Regions from separate parts of the Rhodoferax sp. LS1R11 genome, predicted to be linked through region 1. Evidence: riboswitches for the same ligand, from Rfam matches in the RefSeq annotation. Region 1 holds a riboswitch; the other holds the start of a gene.
The links. A riboswitch is a leader RNA that binds a small molecule or an ion and turns the genes downstream of it on or off. The one in region 1 is predicted to bind S-adenosylhomocysteine.
Positions count from the first base shown of each region.

Region 2: linked by a shared signal. The riboswitch ahead of ahcY (adenosylhomocysteinase) and the one ahead of metH (methionine synthase) in region 1 are both predicted to bind S-adenosylhomocysteine.

Region 1 is NZ_JBWMAW010000012.1:36,064-43,569, reverse strand. It holds gene metH (methionine synthase) at 1-1,662, opposite strand, end outside; S-adenosyl-L-homocysteine riboswitch at 1,687-1,756, opposite strand; gene AC097N_RS14630 (NADP-dependent isocitrate dehydrogenase) at 1,951-4,182, shown strand; gene AC097N_RS14625 (Gfo/Idh/MocA family protein) at 4,270-5,268, opposite strand; gene AC097N_RS14620 (PTS transporter subunit IIC) at 5,326-6,717, opposite strand; gene xylA (xylose isomerase) at 6,743-7,506, opposite strand, start outside.
Region 2 is NZ_JBWMAW010000008.1:106,024-113,529, reverse strand. It holds gene AC097N_RS11545 (alpha-glucosidase family protein) at 1-1,370, shown strand, start outside; gene AC097N_RS11540 (substrate-binding domain-containing protein) at 1,416-2,429, shown strand; S-adenosyl-L-homocysteine riboswitch at 2,477-2,592, shown strand; gene ahcY (adenosylhomocysteinase) at 2,679-4,202, shown strand; gene AC097N_RS11530 (TlyA family RNA methyltransferase) at 4,202-5,014, shown strand; gene metF (methylenetetrahydrofolate reductase [NAD(P)H]) at 5,100-5,939, shown strand; gene AC097N_RS11520 (NAD-dependent epimerase) at 6,010-7,017, shown strand; gene AC097N_RS11515 (low molecular weight protein-tyrosine-phosphatase) at 7,019-7,492, opposite strand.

The DNA.
Region 1 (7,506 bases):
CTGCGCCACACTCACACTGCGCGAGGCATCCGGCACATAGATCACCGGGCCTTCGTAGTGCGGCGCGATCTTGACGGCGGTGTGCACCCGACTGCAGGTGGCGCCGCCAATCATCAGGGGCATGTTCCTGAGGCGGAAGTACTCGTCCTTCTGCATCTCGCCCGCCACGTACTGCATCTCCTCCAGGCTGGGCGTGATCAGGCCGGAGAGGCCGATGATGTCCGCGCCCTCGGCCTTGGCCTTCGCGAGAATCTCGTGGCAGGGCACCATCACGCCCATGTTCACCACGTCAAAGTTGTTGCACTGGAGCACCACGGTCACGATGTTCTTGCCAATGTCATGCACATCGCCCTTGACCGTGGCAATGACGATCTTGCCCTTGGTGCGCACGTCGCGCCCGGCGGCTTCGTCCACGCGTTTTTCTTCCTCGATGTACGGAATCAGGTGCGCCACGGCCTGCTTCATCACGCGCGCACTCTTCACCACCTGCGGCAAAAACATCTTGCCCTGGCCAAACAGGTCCCCCACGATGTTCATGCCCGCCATCAGCGGGCCTTCAATCACGTGCAGCGGACGGCCCCCTTTGGCGAGCACGGCCTGGTAAGCCTCTTCGGTATCCGCCACGATGAAGTCGGTCACCCCGTGCACCATGGCATGGCTCAGGCGCTGCTCGACGGTTGCGGGCTGTTCGGCCGTACCGCGCCACTCCAGGCGTTTGCTGTCGTCCTTGGCCGCACCCTTGGCGTTTTCGGCAATCTCCACCAGACGTTCACCGGCGTCCGGGCGGCGGTTCAGCACCACGTCTTCCACGCGCTCGCGCAAGGTCGGCTCCAGGTCGTCATACACACCGACCATCCCGGCGTTGACAATGCCCATGTCCATGCCCGCCTGAATGGCGTGGTACAGAAACACGGTGTGAATCGCCTCGCGCACGGGGTCGTTGCCGCGGAACGAGAAACTCACATTCGACACGCCGCCCGACACCTTGGCGCCCGGCAGGTGCTGCTTGATCCAGCGCGTGGCGTTGATGAAGTCAACCGCGTAGTTGTTGTGTTCCTCAATGCCAGTGGCAATGGCGAAGATGTTGGGGTCAAAAATGATGTCTTCCGGCGGGAAGCCCACCTCGTCCACCAGGATGCGGTACGCGCGCTCGCAAATTTCGGTCTTGCGCTCATAGGTGTCGGCCTGGCCCAGTTCGTCAAACGCCATCACCACCGCGGCAGCCCCGTAGCGTCGCAGCAGCTTGGCCTGGTGTTTGAAGGCGTCCACACCTTCCTTCATGCTGATGGAGTTCACCACGGCCTTGCCCTGCACGCAGCGCAGGCCGGCTTCAATGACGCTCCATTTGCTGGAGTCAATCATCACCGGGACGCGTGAAATATCGGGCTCCGAGGCAATCAGGTTCAAAAAGCGCACCATGGCGGCCTGGCTGTCCAGCATGGACTCGTCCATGTTGATGTCGATGATCTGGGCGCCGTTCTCGACCTGTTGACGTGCCACGCTGAGCGCCTGCTCGTACTCGCCGTTCAGGATCATGCGGGCAAAGGCCTTGGAGCCGGTCACGTTGGTGCGCTCACCAATGTTGACAAACAAAGCGTCGGCGCCAATGCTCACTGGCTCCAGACCGGACAATTTCATGGGGGGAACAACGATTTCAGACATGCGACTCACCTGTGGCTAACTAAATTCAGGTGAGCGTCGTTGGGAAACTCCAAGCCTGACAGGCGGCTGGCCTGCTGCAACGCTCCTTGGAAGCTGACTATTTTAAGGGTTTGCTTGGGGGCCCGCATGGGCGGCGATCGGATTTGACGAACTGCATGGCTTGCGGACCCCCTTCGGATGCAAAAAATGCTGGTTTTTATGCTGAATTTGCATTCTTTCCGCCTTGTGAAAGGTTGATCCCATATAGTGGCGCGACAAATCAACCCCACCACACGCAAGAGGACGGCAATGACAAGCTCAAAAATCATTTACACACTCACGGATGAGGCGCCGTTGCTGGCGACCTACTCTTTCCTGCCAATCATCCGTACCTTTGCCGCTCCGGCAGGTATTGACATTGTCGAGAGCGACATTTCGGTGGCGGCGCGGGTGCTGGCCGAATTCCCCGAGTTCCTGGCAGATGCGCAAAAAGTGCCCAACACATTGGCCGAATTGGGCAAAAAAACCCTGGAGTCGGACACCAACATCATCAAGCTGCCCAACATCAGCGCCTCGGTGGGTCAGCTGATAACCTGTATCAAGGAACTGCAAGGCAAGGGCTACGCCATTCCCGATTTTCCCGAAGATCCGAAGACCGACGAAGACAAGGCCATCCGCGCCCGCTACTCCAAGTGCACCGGCAGCGCTGTCAACCCCGTGCTGCGTGAGGGCAACTCCGACCGCCGCGCGCCCAAGGCCGTCAAGGAATATGCCCGCAAGAACCCGCACAGCATGGCCGAGTGGAGCCAGGCTTCGCGCAGCCACGTGTCGCACATGCACCATGGCGACTTCTACCACGGTGAAAAGTCCCTGACGCTGGACAAGGCCCGCGACGTGAAGATGGAGCTGGTCACCAAGAGCGGCAAGACGGTCATCCTCAAGCCCAAGGTGTCGCTGCTGGACCGTGAAGTCATCGACAGCATGTTCATGAGCAAGAAGGCGCTGGTCGAGTTTTATGAAAAAGAAATCGAAGACGCGCACAAGACCGGCGTGATGTTCTCGCTGCACGTCAAGGCCACCATGATGAAGGTGTCGCACCCCATCGTCTTCGGCCACTGCGTGAAGATTTTCTACCGCGAAGCATTTGCCAAGCACGGCGCCTTGTTTGATGAACTCGGTGTCAACGTCAACAATGGCATGGCCAACCTGTACGAAAAGGTGGCGACGTTGCCCCAGTCCCAGCGCGAAGAAGTGCTGAAAGACCTGCACGCCTGTCACGCCAACCGCCCCGAGCTGGCCATGGTGGACTCGGCCAAGGGCATCACCAACTTCCATTCACCCAACGACGTGATCGTGGACGCCTCCATGCCCGCCATGATCCGCAGCGGCGGCAAGATGTGGGGGGCCGATGGCCGCCTGAAGGACGTGAAGGCCGTGATGCCCGAATCCACCTTTGCCCGTATCTACCAGGAAATCATCAACTTCTGCAAATGGCACGGCGCGTTCGACCCCAAGACGATGGGCACGGTGCCGAATGTGGGCCTGATGGCCCAGCAGGCCGAAGAATACGGCTCGCACGACAAGACCTTTGAAATTGCTGAAGACGGCGTGGCCAACATCACCGACCTGGCCACCGGCGAAGTGCTGCTGAGCCAGAACGTGGAAGCGGGCGACATCTGGCGCATGTGCCAGGTCAAGGACGCCGCCATCCGCGACTGGGTCAAGCTGGCCGTTAACCGCGCCCGCAACTCCGGCATGCCCACCGTGTTCTGGCTGGATGCCTACCGCCCGCACGAAGCCCAATTGATCACCAAGGTCAAGATGTACCTGCACGAGCACGACACTTCTGGCCTGGACATCCAGATCATGAGCCAGGTGCGCGCCATGCGCTACACCCTGGAGCGCGTGATCCGCGGCCAGGATACCATCAGCGCCACCGGCAACATCCTGCGCGACTACCTGACCGACCTGTTCCCCATCATGGAACTCGGCACCTCGGCCAAGATGCTGTCCATCGTCCCCCTGATGGCTGGCGGCGGCATGTACGAAACCGGTGCGGGCGGCTCGGCCCCCAAGCATGTGCAGCAGCTGGTGGAAGAAAACCACCTGCGCTGGGATTCGCTGGGCGAGTTTCTGGCGTTGGCCGTGTCGCTGGAGGACCTGAGCCTCAAGACGGGCAACAAGAAAGCTGCGATTTTGGCCAAAACGTTGGACGACGCGACCGGCATGCTGCTGGACCACAAAAAAGGTCCCTCAACCCGCACCGGCGAGTTGGACAACCGTGGCAGCCATTTCTACCTGGCCATGTACTGGGCCCAGGCAATGGCCGCGCAGACCGACGACAAAGACCTGCAAGCGAAGTTTGCGCCGCTGGCCAAGTCGCTCGCCGACAACGAGCAGCAGATTGTGGAAGAGTTCAGGGTCGTGCAGGGTCAGCCGGTCGACATTGGCGGTTATTACCTGGCCGACCCGGTCAAGGTCACGGCGATCATGCGCCCGAGCAGCACCTTCAATGCCGCGTTGGCGGCCGCTCAGGGTTGATCGTCAAACCGGCGTGATCTGTGCCTCGGCACAGATCCACAAGGGCAGAAGACGCAAGTCTTTCTGCCTTTTTTTATTGCTGGCGTTTTAGATGTCTTCCCAGCGTCCGCTGCTGCCGGACTTGAACAGCGCGTCAATCACCCGCATGTTGAGAATCGCGTCTTCCACGCCGTAGGGCAGGGGCATCTCGCCACGAATCACTTGCGAGAACGCGTCACCCTGCAGGGTGTACATGTTGCAGGGGGCCAGCGTCTCGGCCACGGCAGAGGCACCGCCTGGCAGACGGGCATCGTCCACAAAAATGCGGGTGGCGTCGCCCAAGGGCGCGTTGAACGGGATTTCAATCTCCAGCCGCTGTTTGGTGCCAATGGCCTGCACGCGCTGGTAGGGCACGGACTGGGTGGACACAGTGAAGTCCAGCCGGCGCCCCTGCCCAAAGTCCAGCATGGCCGTGACGGTGCGGTCGGTCTGGAATTCCGGGTCACGGTCGATCAAGGCGACGACGCGCAAAGGCTCGGCTTCGAACAGAAAACGCCCCGCCACGATGGCGTAGCCGCCAATGTCATACAGCGCGCCACCGCCCGCCTCCACCCGGTTGCGGATGTTGTCGGGCTGGCGGTTGAAGTACGAAAAAAACACCTGCACCGTGCGCAAATCCCCCAGGGCACCGCTGCGCACAATCTCGCGTGCGCGCAGCCACTGCGGGTGAAAACGCACCATGAAGGCCTCCATGATATGCACCTTGTCGGCCACCTCGCGCACCTGCGCCGCCTCTTCGGCATTCATCGAAAAAGGCTTTTCGCACAGCACATGCTTGCCTGCACGGGCCGCAGCCAGTGTCATCGGTACATGCAGGTCGTTGGGCAACGGGTTGTAGATGACCTCGATCGCGGGGTCGGCAAATAGTTCTTCATACGAGCCATAGGCGGTGGGGATGCCCATCTCGGTCGCTACGGCCTGGGCCTGCGGCAGTGAGCGCGAAGCAATGGCGCTGACATCGCACCACTGGCTGATCTGCAGGGCTGGAATGACTTTTTCGCGCCCGATTTTGGCCGTGCTGAGCACGCCCCATTTAACTTTGTTCATGGTGAGTAAAACGCTTGAAGTAATGGATGGCAATTAAAGCAGACACCGTAGACGATGTCAGTTCTGTGAATGGCGGCTCATTTCGGCCGAAAGCCGCTTGAAACGTAGCCAGGAAAAATAGGTCGCAGCCAGCAACACCAGCAGTACCGGGATGGCCCATAGTTTGCCTTGGTACAGATTGAGCAACAGAAATCGCAATTGATGCCCCCCGTCGGTGAACGCTGTGATGGCGCCCAGACCTTGCGAATTGAATGAAGGCGTCTGGTGCGCCAGATCGGTGATCAGTGGTGCCATCTCAGAGGAAATCAACAGAAAAGTGATGATCACCGGGATGCCCGCCAGTACCGCCCGAAACACATTGCCGCGCAGCATCAGGACGGAGAGGGACATGACTGAAATCAGGTTTGGCAGATCACCCAAAGGCAGCAACTTGTTGCCTGGCAAGATCAAGGCAATCAAAATGGCCATTGCCATCAAAATCAGCCCGGTCATGATGACGGATTTCTGACTCATCAAAAAACCGGTATCCAGCGCCACGATCAAATTTTTCCGGTGCGGAAAGTGACGTGTCACTTGATCCCGCAATGCCGTGGTGATGGGCATCATCGCTTCACCAATCAAGCCTGCGCTCTTGGGCAGCAGGAACATCACAGCGGCGATGTGGACACTCATCTCCAGCGTTTCCTTGACGCCATACCCCGCAGCCCATGCCAGTGCCAGGCCCATCAGGAAACCGATCACCATGGGTTCGCTCAGCAGATCGACGAGGCTCAAGGCCTCCTCTTCCAGTTCATTCTTGCCATTCTGCTCCGGGTTGTAGTAGATGTTGTTGATGCCTGGCACACGGTCAAGCAGCCACTCGACACATGCCGTGTAGGGAACGATGCCATTGACTGATATCGGCGACGCTGAAATGCCTTCCAGCCCCATCTCCCGCTCAACATCGGGGGCCGTCCACTCCGTCATCTTGAAGCAGTAGATGGCAAGTAGCAAAGTGGCCGACAGGCCCAGTAGCATGCTGCCTGACAGGCTCAGGATCAATGCCCCGATGAAAGCAAAGTGCCAGTAGTTCCAGATGTCAATGTAGATCGTGCGGGTCAGACCGGTGGCCAGCATGAGCAGGTTGACGATCAAGATCAGAGGAATCGAAATCGCCGCCAGCGGCGAGGCCCAGGTGATGGCCGCCAGCGGCGGCCAGCCCACATCCAGGACGGTGAACGTCAAGCCCCGGACGGTCGACAGCTGTTGCACGGCAGGGCTGATGTTCGTCACAAAGAAGTTGAAGGCAATGAACACTCCGGCAAATCCCGCAGCCAGCGCCACGGTGCTGAGGAGTGCCCGTTTGATCGGAACCCGCACCGCCAGGCCGATCAGCAGGATGATGATGGGCAGCATCACATAGGCTTTGAAACTGAAGAAGATGCTCAGGCACTGTTGAAACGTCGTCATGTGATGTGGCAGATACACCCGCAGGTCAGAGGTAGGTGTTCAACAAGTTCTCCAGGCGTTCTTGACGCCCCGAAACTGGACGGGTGTCTGTGTTGTGTGTCAGTACCTGGGCGGCTACTTCATCCAGCGACATTCTTCCCTCCAGCACACTTTGCCCGAATGGCTTCTTCCATCCTGCGTAACGGTCCTCAAGAGACTTCTCAAGTTGGCCATCCGTGATCATTTTTTCTGCAATCAGGAGGGCTCGTGCGGACACGTCCATTCCGCCAATGTGACCGTGGAACAGGTCTTCCGGGTCGATGGACTGACGGCGCACCTTGGCATCGAAATTGATTCCGCCGCTGGTGAAGCCGCCGCCCTTGAGGATCAGGTACATCGCGAGTGCAGTCTCGGGAATGTTATTGGGGAACTGGTCTGTGTCCCACGCGCACTGCATGTCGCCACGGTTCATGTCGATCGAGCCGAAGATCCCCAGGTCCACGGCCGTGGCAATTTCATGCTCAAAGCTGTGGCCCGACAGTGTCGCGTGGTTGGCCTCGATGTTGACCTTGACTTCCTTGTCCAGGCCGTAGCGGCACAGGAAGCCGTACACCGTGGCAGTGTCAAAGTCATACTGGTGTTTGGAGGGTTCGCGTGGCTTGGGTTCCAGCAGAATCGCGCCCTTGAAGCCAATCTTGTGTTTGTACTCCACCACCATGTTGAGGAAGCGGCCCATCTGGTCCAGCTCATGGCCGATGCGGGTATTGAGCAGGGTCTCGTAGCCTTCGCGGCCACCCCACAGCACATAGT
Region 2 (7,506 bases), on a different contig from region 1:
CGCTGGGTTTGAAGGTCATGATTGACCTCGTGCTGTCGCACAGTTCGGATCAGCACCCCTGGTTCAGGGAGAGCCGGGCCAGCCTGGACAACCCCAAGGCCGATTGGTATGTGTGGGCCGATGCGCAAGACGACGGCACACCACCCAACAACTGGCTGTCCATCTTTGGTGGCAGCGCCTGGCAGTGGGATACCCGCCGGTGCCAGTACTTCATGCACAACTTTTTGACCAGCCAGCCCGACCTGAACTTTCACAATCCGCAGGTCCAGGATGCCCTGTTGCAAACCGTGAAGTTCTGGCTCGACTTTGGGGTGGATGGTTACCGTCTGGATACCGCCAATTTTTATTTCCATGATGCAAAGTTGCGCAACAACCCCCCGCGTGGTCGGCCCACCGGGGAAGACCCGGCCGTCAATTCAGTGAATCCCTATGGCTGGCAGTGGCACAAGTTTGACAAAAGCCAGCCGGAAAACCTGGCCTTTTTACAGCGCTTGCGCGCACTGCTGGACCAATATCCCAACACCACGATGGTGGGTGAAATCGGGGACGATGATGGTCTGGCCCGTGTTGCCGAGTACACCGCCGGTGGTGACAAGCTGCACATGGCTTATTGTTTTGACCTGTTGGGAACCGCGCACAGTGCGGGCCACATCCATGCGGTGCTTCAGCGGTTTGAAGAGGTCGCCTCGGGTGGCTGGCCCTGCTGGGCTTTGTCGAACCACGATGTCGTGCGCCTGGCCACCCGTTGGGGCGGGGACCATCCACCACCTGCGTTGCTGCGTGTGGCGGCCGCGATGCAGATGAGCTTGCGCGGGTCGCCCTGTGTGTACCAGGGCGATGAGTTGGGCCTGCCCGAGGCGGTGATTGGCTACGAAGACCTGCAAGACCCTTACGGCATCACCATGTGGCCCGAGTTCAAGGGACGCGATGGCTGCCGTACGCCCTTGCCTTGGTTGTCTGACGCGCATGACCTGGGCTTTGCCCCTGGCCATTCGGTGGCGCATGCGCCGTGGCTGCCCGTGTCGGAGATGCATCGCGGTCTGGCCGTGGATGCGCAGGAGGTGCAGGGTGGTTCCCTGCTCGGGTTCTATCGGAATTTGCTGCATTGGCGCAAGACGCAACCGGCTTTGATCGAGGGTGAGATGACCTTGCTGACGGCAGACCCGCAGGTGTTGGCCTTTGTGCGGAGTTGTCCGATCCAGAGGGTGCTGTGCCTGTTCAACCTCAGTGCTGAACCCGCCCTGTGGCGTATGCCGGCAGCTTGCGTCGTGAATGAGGTACTGTCCGGCAGCGGTCTGGAAGGTGCCCGGTTGACCGGTTCCGAAGTGCAATTGGCGCCTTGGGCCGGGATGTTCGTGCGTCTGTCCTGATCGCGCTGTCCCCGTACACTTCTGTCCTTACGAAGGGATAAGTGTGTGAATATCAGGCAACTTGCCAAGGAACTGGGACTTTCGACTTCCACGGTCAGTCGTGCGCTGAACGGGTACAAGGATGTGAACCCCCAAACCCGTCAACGCGTGGAGGAGGTGGCTCAGTTGATGGGCTACCGGGCCGATGCGGGCGCCCGTCGGCTGGTGCGTGGCCGTACTGACGCGATCGGGATCGTCTATTCAGCCGCCGTTGAGAACCTGGGCAACCCCCAGTTTCTGGACATGGCGGGCGGACTTGCTGAGCGCCTGGAGCAGGATCAGCTGGATTTGCTGTTGGCGGTGGCCAGTGACGATCATGAGCTGAATATTTTTGAGCGTCTGTTTCGGGGCGGCCGGGTGGATGCAGTCGTGGTCCCGAACACCCGCCTGCAGGACAACCGTGTGGACTACCTTCTGGAGAAGGGCTATCCCTTTTTGGCCTACGGACGAACGGCTGAATGCAGCAACTACTCGTGGTTCGATTTTGACAATGTCCGGGGCAGCGAACTCGCCGTGCAGCACTTGCTCAAGCTTGGGCACACGCGTTTTGCCTATGTGCATTCGCCGCTGGACTTGAATTTTGCGGTTCAACGCCATCAGGGGTTCATGTCCGCGTTGGGGCAGGCTGGTCTTGCGTGTGTCCCTTCCTGTGTGGTGGGGCCCGCGGTGGACCGACGCAGTGGACTTGAGGCTGTGACCCGGCTTTTGGCCCTGCGTGAGCGGCCGACCGCCATCGTGGTGGACAACAACCTGGGGGGCATTGGGGTCTTGCGCGGGCTGGTGGACGCGGGGGTTCGGCTGGGTCAGGATGTGTCGGTCATCGTGCATGGCGATATTCCCAGTGACACCTTGTTGTTTGGTCTCGATGTCACCACGGTAACCCAGCCCACGGCGCATGCGTCTGGCGTCACGATGGCCGAGATGGTGCTGCAACTGTTGCGTCATCCCGATGCGGGGCCTTTGCAGATTTTGAGAAATCCCGAGTTGGTGGTGGGGTCGACGACCGGGCCGGCGCCCTGAGGCGGTCATGCCATGCACACGCCGGGCAAGCTTGCACTTATAATTGGTGCTCCCGAGGAGCGTTGCAACTCACCTGGCGTCTTGCGATGACTGGTTGTGAGTGAGGCTCGGACCGCGTGTTTTGGAGATTTCCAATTCACCGCATCAACTGCGCTCACCCACTGGTCTGTGTGGTGAGTTACCCCGAAAATCGTTTCCAGGTCGCCACCGCGCCAGCCAGTGATTCTTAATTTATTTTTGGAGTCAAACATGAGCGCCGTACTGAAATTAGTCAAACCCCAAGCCAAAGCAAAAGCCCCAGCCCGCGTCAAGACCGCCGTCAAAGCCGTGGCCAATCCATCCGTCAAGCTGGAGGACTTCAAGGTCGCTGACATGAGCCTGGCGGCCTGGGGTCGCAAAGAGCTGAACATCGCCCAGACCGAGATGCCCGGTCTGATGGCCATTCGTGAAGAATTTGCCAAAGTACAGCCGCTGAAAGGCGCGCGCATCACCGGCTCCTTGCACATGACCATCCAGACCGGCGTGTTGGTCGAAACCTTGCAAGCCCTCGGCGCCGAAGTGCGTTGGGCCTCGTGCAATATTTTCTCCACACAAGACCACGCCGCTGCCGCGCTGGTCGAGGCGGGCACCCCAGTTTTTGCCTACAAGGGCGAGACGCTGGCTGACTACTGGGATTACACCCATCGCATTTTTGAATTTGGCGGCAAAAAGGGTTCGGCTGCTGAAGGTCCGAACATGATTCTGGACGACGGCGGCGATGCGACTTTGCTCATGCATTTGGGTGCCAAGGCAGAGAAAGACCTCAAAGTGCTGGCCAAGCCCGGCAGCGAAGAAGAGATTTGTCTCTTCAATGCCATCAAGGCCAAGCTGAAGCTGGATCCCACCTGGTACAGCCGCCGCCTGAAAAACATCATCGGCGTGACCGAAGAAACCACCACGGGTGTGCTGCGCTTGAATGAGATGTCCGCCAAGGGGGAACTGGCTTTCCGCGCCATCAATGTGAACGACTCCGTGACCAAGAGCAAGTTCGACAACCTCTACGGTTGCCGCGAATCGCTGGTGGACGCCATCAAGCGCGCGACCGACGTGATGATTGCCGGCAAAGTGGCTTGTGTCGCCGGTTACGGCGATGTGGGCAAGGGTTCGGCCCAAGCGCTGCGCGCCCTCTCGGCCCAGGTATGGGTGACCGAAGTGGACCCCATCAATGCGCTGCAAGCCGCCATGGAAGGCTACAAAGTGGTCACCATGGAATACGCCGCCGACAAGTGCGATATTTTTGTCTCCGCCACCGGCAACAAGAATGTCATTACTTACAAGCACATGGCCGCCATGAAGGACCAGGCCATCGTCTGCAACATTGGCCACTTTGACAACGAGATTGATGTCGCATCCCTGGACAAATGCAAGTGGGAAGAGATCAAGCCCCAGGTGGATCATGTGATTTTCCCGGCCAAAGGCAAAACGCCCTCCAAGCGCATCATCCTGCTGGCCAAGGGCCGCTTGGTCAATTTGGGTTGTGGTACCGGCCACCCCAGCTTTGTGATGTCGTCGAGCTTTGCGAACCAGACCATCGCCCAGATCGAGTTGTTCACCAAGCCCAAAGAATACAAAGCCGGCAAGGTATATGTGTTGCCCAAGCATCTGGACGAAAAGGTGGCCCGCTTGCACCTGAACAAGGTCGGCGCCATGCTGACCGAACTCACGGATGAGCAAGCCGCTTACATTGGCGTGAATAAAGCGGGCCCCTACAAAGCCAACACGTATCGCTACTGATGAGAATTGATCAACTCCTGGTGGCCCGTGGCCTCGCCAGCACCCGTTCACAAGCCCAGCGCCTGATTGCAGACGGGGTGCAGTGGCGCAAGGGCGACGAATGGAAAACAGTGACCAAAAATGGTGATGATGTTCCCGACGACGCCCCCATTCAACTGCTGGACGATTCCGAGGCGCGTTACGTCTCTCGTGGCGGTCTGAAGCTGGAAGCGGCGTTGCAAAAGGTGGGCTTGTCCGTCACTGGACTGGCGTGCCTGGATGTCGGTCAGTCCACGGGTGGTTTTACCGACTGCCTGTTGCAGCAGAGTGCCAAGTCCGTGGTGGGTGTGGATGTGGGCAGTGCCCAGTTGCACCCCCGCCTGCGTGAAGACCCGCGTGTTCTGTGTGTGGAAAAGGTGAATGCCCGCTCGCTGGTTGCTGCTGATTTGATAGCTGCTTACGAAGACAGTACGGGGGCTAGCGGTCAGTTTTATGCTGAAGACGGTGATGAGGCCGGGACAGAGTTTGCACCTGAGTTTGATCTCATCGTGGCCGACCTGTCCTTCATTTCTCAGACCTTGGTGCTGCCCGCCGTCGTGCCCTTGTTGAAAGACGGGGGCACGTTGTTGACTCTGGTCAAGCCTCAGTTCGAGTTGCAACCTGGCCAGGTGGGTAAGGGTGGCATTGTCAAAGATGCTTCGTTTTATCCGTTGATCGAGCAGCGTTTGCGTGATGCCTGCGCAGCGCTGGGATTGACCGTGACTGCGTGGTTCGACTCGCCTATCGAAGGCGGCGACGGTAACCGCGAGTTTTTCATTTGCGCCCGCAAGTAGCGCCGCATATTTCTTGAACCCTTGCGGGACAGACCGCTGCGGCATGGCCCGCACGGGCTGTCCGCATTAAATTTGACGACTCGCCATGACCGAGACTACCCACACGCCCTTGAGCTTTGAGTTTTTTCCGCCCAAAACCCCTGAAGGCGTCGACAAGCTGCGCGTGGTGCGCCAGCAGCTCTATGCATTGAAGCCTGAGTTTTGCTCCGTCACCTACGGTGCAGGGGGTTCCACGCAAGAAGGCACCTTCAACACGGTGCGCGACATCCTGGCCGAGGGCGTGAGCGCGGCCTCCCACTTCTCATGCATTGGCGCTACGAAGGCGACGGTCCGTTCCCAGTTGGCTCTGCTCAAATCCATGGGCGTCAAGCGGTTGATTGCATTGCGGGGTGACCTCCCCAGTGGATACGGAGCCGGCGGTGAATTTCACTATGCCAGCGATCTGGTGACCTTTATCCGATCGGAAACAGGGGATGACTTCCACATTGAAGTGGCGGCCTACCCTGAGACGCACCCGCAAGCCAAGTCCCCTGCGGCTGACGTGCAGGCCTTCGCAGCCAAAGTCAACGCGGGCGCCAATTCAGCCATCACGCAGTATTTTTACAACGCCGACGCTTACTTCCGGTTTGTCGAGGAGGCGGATGCGTTGGGTCTGACCGTTCCGGTGATACCCGGCATCATGCCTATCGCCAGCTCAACCCAGCTGTTGCGCTTCAGCGATGCCTGCGGCGCCGAGATTCCACGCTGGATTCGACTTCGCCTGCAAAGCTTTGGTGACGACACGGCCTCCATCAAGGCTTTTGGGCTGGACGTAGTTACCGGCTTGTGCGAGCAGTTGCTTGCAGGCGGTGCACCGGGTCTGCACTTCTACTCCATGAATCAAAGCAGTGCGTCATTGGAAATCTGCAGTCGTCTTGGGCTGTAGTCGCTGCTGCCTCTCATAAGTTGGCGCACTGTAAGATCGCCCGGCAATCAACACGTTTAAGAATCAGGCTATGAAAATACTATTGACGGGCGCCGCCGGTTTTATCGGCATGACAACCGCTCTGCGCCTGCTGGCACGCGGCGACGAAGTGGTGGGTCTTGACAATCTCAACGATTATTACGACGTCAAGTTGAAGGAAAGTCGCTTGAGCCGACTCACGTCACACCCTGCATTTCGCTTTGTGAAAATGGATGTGACCGATCGTCCAGGTATGGAGCAGTTATTTGCAGCGGAAAAGTTTGACCGTGTCATCCATCTGGCGGCTCAAGCTGGTGTGCGCTACTCCCTGCAAAACCCGCATGCCTATATTGAAAGCAATATCGTCGGGTTCACCAATGTCCTGGAAGGCTGTCGTCATTCCAAAGTAGCGCACCTGGTTTACGCCTCCAGTTCCAGTGTGTATGGTGGCAACACGAAAATGCCGTTTTCCGAGCATGACAGCGTGGACCACCCTGTCAGCCTGTACGCCGCCACCAAAAAAGCCAATGAGCTGATGGCTCACACCTACAGTCATTTGTATGGCTTGCCCACCACGGGGCTTCGCTTCTTCACGGTATACGGCCCGTGGGGACGACCCGATATGGCGCTATTCCTGTTCACCAAAGCTATTTTGGAAGGGCGGCCGATCGACGTGTTCAATCATGGCGATATGAAGCGCGACTTTACCTATGTGGATGACATCGTGGAAGGCGTGATCCGGGTGCTGGACCGTGTGGCTTCAATCAATCCGGCCTACGATGCCCAATTGGCTGACCCGGCCACCAGCAATGCGCCCTACCGGGTTTTCAATATTGGCAACAATAACCCGGTTCCTCTACTCGACTTCATTGCCTGCATTGAAGACGCGGTGGGACAAAAGGCGGTAAAAAACCTGCTTCCTTTGCAGGACGGTGACGTACCGGCCACCTATGCCAATACCGATGCGCTGCAGGAATGGGTTGGATTCGTGCCTGGCACGAGCATCCAGAGTGGCGTGGCGAATTTCGTGGCTTGGTATCGCTCGTATTACAAAGTTTGAGCTATATCAACTCGGTTTGCAGGTGCCTGATCAAACCGCGTGCGCCTGCCTCACACAAATCAAGCACCCGTTCAAACCCCTGTATCGCTCCGTAGTAGGGGTCACGCACCTCACTGTCGTTGAGGGGCTGAGCAAACGCCAGAAAAAGTTTCAACTTGTGGAGGCTGGTAGTGGGACAGAGGCGCAGCAGATAGTTCAGGTTGTCCTGATCCATCGCCAAGATCAAATCGTAATGATCAAAATCCTTTTCGGTGACCTGGCGCGACCGGGTCTTGTCGATAGCATAGCCGCGGCTTTTCAACGTGGTTTTTGCTCTCGGGTCAGGGGGGGCGCTGATGCGGCCAGTATGGGTGCCTGCCGAGTCAACTTGGACCATGCGTGACAGTCCCGCTTGTTCGGCCATTCGCAAAGTCACCACCTGTGCCATCGGTGAACGGCATATATTGCCCATGCAGACCATCAGTAGTTTCGTCATTAGGATTTTTTTTG